2 regions of the Embleya sp. NPDC008237 genome follow, and region 2 is predicted to be linked to the other one. Evidence: predicted binding sites of a transcription regulator. Region 2 holds the regulator's gene; the other holds the start of a gene.
What was found. Region 2 encodes HspR, which represses chaperone genes until heat shock. Its sites were predicted from a motif close to TTGAGNNNNNNNNNCTCAA; they were not measured.

Region 1: the regulator HspR is predicted to act here: its motif matches at 1,983-2,001, upstream of lon (endopeptidase La).

Annotation. Positions count from the first base shown of each region.
Region 1 is NZ_JBIBGL010000007.1:309,307-312,717, forward strand. Features, by position in the region: gene ACFZBU_RS20310 (MFS transporter) at 1-788, opposite strand, end outside; gene ACFZBU_RS20315 (GNAT family N-acetyltransferase) at 1,056-1,607, opposite strand; gene lon (endopeptidase La) at 2,035-3,411, shown strand, end outside.
Region 2 is NZ_JBIBGL010000025.1:101,563-104,973, reverse strand. Features, by position in the region: gene ACFZBU_RS42885 (TIGR03767 family metallophosphoesterase) at 1-750, opposite strand, end outside; gene ACFZBU_RS42880 (heat shock protein transcriptional repressor HspR) at 894-1,367, opposite strand; gene dnaJ (molecular chaperone DnaJ) at 1,369-2,544, opposite strand; gene grpE (nucleotide exchange factor GrpE) at 2,666-3,259, opposite strand; gene dnaK (molecular chaperone DnaK) at 3,256-3,411, opposite strand, start outside.

The DNA.
Region 1 (3,411 bases), on a different contig from region 2:
TACGTGTAGGCGCCGAAGTGCGTGATCACGATCAGGGCGGTCAGCGCGAGTGCGATCCGGATGTCGGTGCCGCGCAACAGCCCACGCAACACCGCGGCGCGGGTCACCTGAAGCGCGGGCAGCGGCGGCAGCAGTACGAGCAGCGCGATCGACACGCCCAGCGCGATGACGCCCATGACCGCGAACGAGGCGCGCCAGCCGATGTGTTCGCCCAGTTGGGTACCGGCCGGCAGGCCCAACACCGAACCGGCCGGCACAGCCGCGAAGATCACGGCGGTCGCCGTACCCACCACCTTCGCGCGCACCAACCGAGGCGCCAACCCCGCCCCGATCGACCAGAACCCGCCGATGGTGACCCCGACCAGCGACCGAGCCACCAGCATCACCCAGAACGCGGGCGCAGCCGCCGCGAGGAAGTTCGCCACCGCCAGGAGCACGATCAGCGCGACCAACATCGTCCGCCGATCCAGCCGCCCGGTGCACACGGTCACCAGCGGCGCGCAGATCGCCGCCAGTAGGCCCGGCACGGTCATCAGCCATCCCGCCGTCCCGTCCGAGACGCCGAAGTCACCCCCGATCGGCGTCAACAACCCGATCGGCAGGATCTCGCTGGTCACGATCGCGAAGATCCCGAGCGACAGACACACGACGGCCGGCCAGTACTGCCGGGATTCCTGTTCGGGTGCCTGCTCCTGTCCCTGTTCCCGTTCCCGTTTCGGTGTCTGCTCCTGAGAAGACGGGTCGGTCCGACCGGTCGTGTGCTCGGCGGATCCGGTGGTGACGGACATGACGTTCCCTTCGGCGATGCGGGTGGGTGGGACCCCGACGCGGGGTGTGTCCCAGTACAACCACCCGCACCACACCGGGTCTGGCGGTATCCCGCCGTCAACCCTTCCGCCATGCCCTTGGCCTTCGGCCCGCTTCGGGCGTACGGCCGCTCTTACGGCAATTCGCGCCCACCACCGTCGAGTTGCGCACCACCGCCACAACCGTCGATCAGCCCCACCGCAGAGGCGGGATCGAAGCCGATCGGCGGCCCGGGGTGGCGGCCCTTCCTACAGGTCGGCCGGGATCAGCGAGTACAGCACGACGTCGACCCGGCCGGCGTGCAGGCGGCCGGCCTTGCGCAGGATGCCCTCTCGATGGAGGCCGGCCTTGATCGCCGTCTTGCGCGAGGGGATGTTCCCCACGGCGGCCTTGAGTTCGAGGCGCTCGAAGCCCTGCTCGGTCAGCAGCCAGTGCCCGAGTGCGCGGGTGGCCTGGGCGGCGATCCCGCGTCCGCGCGCCCACGGGGCGATCCAATAGCCCACCTCGCTGACCAGTTCGTGCCAGTCGGTCCGCTTGAGCCCGACGGCGCCGAGGAGCCGCCCGTCGGCGGGGTCGGAGATCGCGAAGTGGATGCCGTCGCCCGACTCGCGCAGGGTGTGGGCCGTTTTCGTACACCAGTCGACGGATGCCTCGACGGTGTAGGGCCGCGGCAGCGGTATCCATCGTTGGACCACCTCGTCCGCGCAGGCGGTTCGGTTGTCCTCGACATCATCGGCGCTGAACGGCCGGAGTGTGATCGAGCCTGCATGCAGGACACGTTCGGGAAAGACGTCGCTCACTGACAGGATTCGCCCCCTCGTATCAAGTCGCCCGATTCTTCCGCCTCACCGGCCGTGACGTAAGAGCCACGGGCCGAATTCACCCACTGCGCCCAACGCCCGGCCCACGCCGGCGGTCGAGCACCTGGTCCGAGCGCCGGCGCGCTGCGGCCGCGTGCGTCCTCCGGCCGCTGCACGCGGCCGGCCGCTCCGGGATGACGAAGCGGCGGAGCCCGCGGAACGGTTCGCGTTCGGTAACGCGGGTCCACCCTGACCCATGCGCCGCCCGATGCACGCGTCACCCGACCCATGCGGCCTTCACGGCCACCCGAACAACTTCGCTCACGGCGAACAGGGACTCGGGAGGACGGGGGAACAAAGAGGGGCTCTTGTTTCTTGAGTCAGTGCAGCGCAACTTTTTCGACTGTGGCTACTTGAGGGGCATGACATGAGCGAGACCATCGGGACCCTGACCCTGCCGGTTCTTCCGCTGGACGACGTGGTCGTCCTCCCCGGCATGGTGGTCCCGCTCGAACTCGATGACGCGGAGACCCGTGCCGCCGTGGATGCCGCGCGGGCCGCCGCGGGGCGGTCCGGTGGACCCGGCATCCGTAGTGAGAGCAAGGCGCGGGTGCTGCTTGTTCCGCGCGACGACGGTCAGTACCCGGCGGTGGGCACGCTCGGCGTGATCGAGCAGGTCGGGCGGCTGCCCGGGGGTGAGTCGGTCGTGGTGGTGCGCGGCGAGGGCCGGGTGCGGATCGGCAGCGGTACCACCGGGCCCGGCGCGGCGCTGTGGGTCGAGGCGACCCGGGTGGCGGACGCCGAGACGGACGAGCACACCGACGAGCTGGCCCGCGAGTACAAGGCCCTGGTCACCACCGTGCTGGGCAAGCGCGGTGCGTGGCAGGTGGTCGACCACGTACAGGCCCTGGAGGACCCCAGTGACCTGGCGGACAACTCCGGCTACGCCCCCTACCTGACGCTCCAGCAGAAGATCGAGGTGCTCCAGACCGTCGACGTCCGGGAGCGGCTGACCAAGGTCGTCGGCTGGACCCGGGACCACCTCGCCGAGCTGGACGTGGCCGAGACGATCCGCAAGGACGTCCAGGAGGGGATGGACAAGCAGCAGCGCGAGTTCCTGCTCAAGCAGCAGCTGGCCGCGGTGCGCAAGGAGCTCAACGAGCTCAACGGCACCCCGGACAGCGAGGAGGAGGACTACCGGGCCCGGGTCGAGGCGGCGAATCTGCCGGAGAAGGTGCTGGCCGCCGCGCTCAAGGAGGTCGACAAGCTGGAGCACGCCTCCGACGCGTCGCCCGAAGGCGGGTGGATCCGCACCTGGCTGGACACCGTCCTGGAGATGCCCTGGAACGACCGCAGCGAGGACGCGTACGACATCGCCGAGGCGCGCGCGATCCTGGACGCGGACCACTCCGGCCTGGTCGACGTCAAGGAGCGCATCGTCGAGTACCTGGCGGTTCGCAAGCGCCGCGAGGAGCGCGGGCTCGGTGTGGTCGGCGGTCGCCGTTCCGGCGCGGTGCTGGCCCTGGTCGGCCCGCCCGGGGTCGGCAAGACCTCGCTCGGCGAGTCGGTGGCCCGCGCGATGGGTCGCTCGTTCGTCCGGGTCGCGCTCGGCGGTGTGCGGGACGAGGCCGAGATCCGCGGCCACCGGCGCACCTACGTCGGCGCGCTGCCCGGCCGGATCGTCCGGGCGATCAAGGAGGCGGGCAGCATGAACCCCGTCGTCCTGCTCGACGAGATCGACAAGGTCGGCTCGGACTACCGGGGCGACCCGACCGCCGCCCTGCTCGAAGTGCTCGACCCGGCG
Region 2 (3,411 bases):
GTAGTCGCGCCGGGGCACGTCGTCCTTCTGCCCGGTCGGCGTGCCGTCCGGGTGCCAGTAGCGCTCGTGGTACGCGACCGCGTCCATCGGGCCCTCGTACTTGTTCCGGTCGCCCGAGTCCGGGGTGACCTTCTTGCCGCCGTCCAGCACGTCGATGTACCAGCGCAGCTCGTTGAACTGGATGTTGTCGGTGTTGTCGCCCGTGCATATGGTGAAGGCCAGCGGTTGGCCGAGCGCCGGGCCCTTGCCGATCCGGTTCAGCGACCGCACCATCGCCTCGGCGATCTGTGCGGTCAGCACCTCCTGCGGGCGGTGCGACGACTGGAACGGCAGCAGCTTCGCGAACGGCTGGTCCTTGTCGCTGTGCCGATCCAGGAAGTCCACCCGCGCGGTCGACTGCGAGTCCTGGATATGTATGTCCGTCAACTGGGTGAAGGCGACCAGCGGTTGGCTCTCGGCCTTGATGCCGGGTCCGGCACCGGGGGCCAACTCCGCGCGCAGCAGGTGCGGTTCGCCGGGACCGGCGACCACCTTGCGGTAGCCGCCCGCGCCGGGCGGGCCGAGCACCAGGGTGCGCTCCAGCGTGGTGCCGGCCGTGCCTGCCGGGCCGCCCCCGGTCGGGGCGCCGGACTTGGGCGCATCGCTCGACTTCTTGTCCGGCTCGTCCTTGGCGTCGGTGCACGCCGCCGCTCCGAGCAGTGCCGCACTCGCGGCCGAGTACTTCAGGACGTCCCGACGATTCGGCTTCATGCGGCGACCCTACTGACGCGTATCGAGCGGCATCAAGGAATGCTCGCGAGCGGGCCGCAGCCCGCCGCACGCACGAACGAGGGGCGCGGCCGAAGCCACGCCCCCGGTGTATCCCCGGCCGGTCGGTGCCACCGGCCCGTCGGTCAGTCGGTACGCCCGCGCCTGGGCTTCCAGACCACGAGCGCGGTGCCCGCCTGCGGCCGGACCGGGACCAGGTCGCGCCGGTAGGACGCGTGAACGGCCGCCTCGCGGCGGGCACTCGCGTCCGTCGCCTCGTGCAGCGCGTGCTCCAACTCGGCCACGCGCATGTGCAGCGCGAGCACCTGGTTCTCCAGCTCCAGGATGCGCTTGATCCCGGCGAGGTTGATGCCGGCCTCCTGGGAGAGCCGCTGCACCTCGCGCAACTGCACGATGTCGCGGGCGGAATAGCGGCGCCCGCGACCGGCCGTGCGGTCCGGCGAGACCAGGCCGAGTCGGTCGTATTGGCGCAGCGTCTGCGGATGCAGGCCGGACAGTTGTGCGGCCACCGAGATCACGTAGACCGGAGAGGTCTCGTCGATCTCGTAGCCACGCCGCCCGCCGATGCCGCCGTCGCCGCCCAAGCCGCCCGGTCGCATGTCATGCCCCCTTCGCCGCGTCCAACAGATCGGCTCGGGGATCGTGCGCGACGGTCGCCTCGCGGAACGCCTCCAGCGCCTCGCGCGCCTTGTCGTTCAGCTGCTGCGGGACCGTCACCTCGATGGTGACCAGGAGGTCGCCCCGAGTGCCGTCCTTGCGTGCCGCACCACGCCCGCGGACGCGCAGTGTCCGGCCGTTGCCCGTGCCCGCGGGGAGCTTGAGCGTGACCGGGACGCCGCCCAGGGTGGGCACGGTGACCTCCGCCCCGAGCGCGGCCTCCGGGAAGGTGACCGGCACGGTGACGGTGAGGTTGTCGCCCTTGCGACCGAATACGGCGTGCGCCTTGACATGTACCACGACGTAGAGGTCGCCGGAGGGGCCGCCGCGCTCGCCGGGAGCCCCCTTGCCCTTGAGCCGGATCCGCTGGCCGTCCTGGACCCCGGCCGGGATCCGCACCTGCATCGTGCGCGAACTCTTGGCCCGGCCACTGCCGTTGCACACGATGCACGGGTCGTCCACCAGCAGTCCGCGGCCCTTGCAGTCGCGGCACGGCTCGGAGAAGCCGAAGCCGCCCTGCGGTCGACTCACGTTGCCGGAGCCCGCGCAGGTCGGACACATCCGCGGGGTGGTGCCCGCGGCCGCGCCCGTGCCGTTGCAGTGCCGACACGCCTCGGAGCTGGTCAGTCGGATCGGTACGGTCGCACCGTCGACCGCGTCCGCGAAGCCGAGGGTGACCTCGGACTCCACGTCCGAGCCGCGCCGCGGCTGCTGGCGTCCGGTCTGGCGACCGCCGCCGAACAGGCCGCCGAAGATGTCGCCCAGCCCGCCGGTGCCGCCCGCACCGCCCTGCTGCTGGCCGCCGAAGATGTCGCCGAGGTCGAAGGGGAAGCCGCCGGCGCCGCCCGGCCCGCCGCCGGGGCCGCGGAAGCCGCCCCCGCTGCCGAACAGCGTCCGCGCCTCGTCGTACTCCTTGCGCCGCTTCTCGTCGGCGAGCACGTCGTAGGCTTCCGAGATCTCCTTGAACCGTTCCTCGGCCCTGGTGTCACCCTTGTTCTTGTCCGGGTGGAACTCGACGGCGAGCTTGCGGTAGGCCTTCTTGATCTCGGCGGTGCCGGCGTCCTTGGGGACGCCGAGCACCTTGTAGTAGTCCTTCTCCAGGTAGTCCTTCGTACTCATGCGCCCCTCGCCGATCGGGTCGGGGTGCCCTCGTGCTCCGAGCGCCCGTTTCCGGATTCACTCCACCCGCGCATCGGCGTCCCTCCTCTCCGCTTCTCGTCGTCTGGTTCCCGGTGACGGTTCAGCTGCCGGCCGCTTCGCCCGACTCCTCCGGACCGCCTTCGGCGTCCGCCGTGGGCTCCGCGACCGCCACCCGCGCCGGGCGGATGATCCGTTCGCCGACCTGGTAGCCGGGCTGCAGGATCTCCACGCACGTGGGCTCGGTGACATCGGTCGCGTACGAGTGCAGCAACGCCTCGTGCACCGTGGGGTCGAACGGGTCGCCCTTGGAACCGAAGCTCTGCAGCCCCATCTTGGCCACGATCGACTCCAGCGACTCGGCGACCGACTTGAAGCCGCCCGCCAGTTCGCCGTGGTCACGGGCCCGGCCGATGTCGTCGAGCACCGGGAGCAGTTCGCTCAGCACCTTGATGGCGGCCAGTTCGCCCGCCACGTTGCGGTCCCGCTCGACGCGCTTGCGGTAGTTCGCGTACTCGGCCTGGAGCCGCTGCAGGTCGGCCGTGCGCTCGCCGAGCTGGTTGCGCAGCTCGGCGGCCTCGGCCGCCCCGGGGGCCGGGGCCGCCGCCGAGGCGGCGGTCCCGGTTTCCGGCTTCGGCTCTGTCTCTTGGGCGTCGCCCGGGACGGCGCCGTGGTTCGAGCCGGTCCCTTCGGTCACGCAGCACCGCCCTTACGGTCCTCGTCGACGATCTCGGCGTCCACGACGTCGTCGTCGGCAGTGTTGCCCGCGGCGTCGCCGGTCGAACCGGCCGCACCCTCGGCGCCGGGCTGGGAGTTCGCGTACATCGCGGTGCCCAGCTTCTGGCTCGT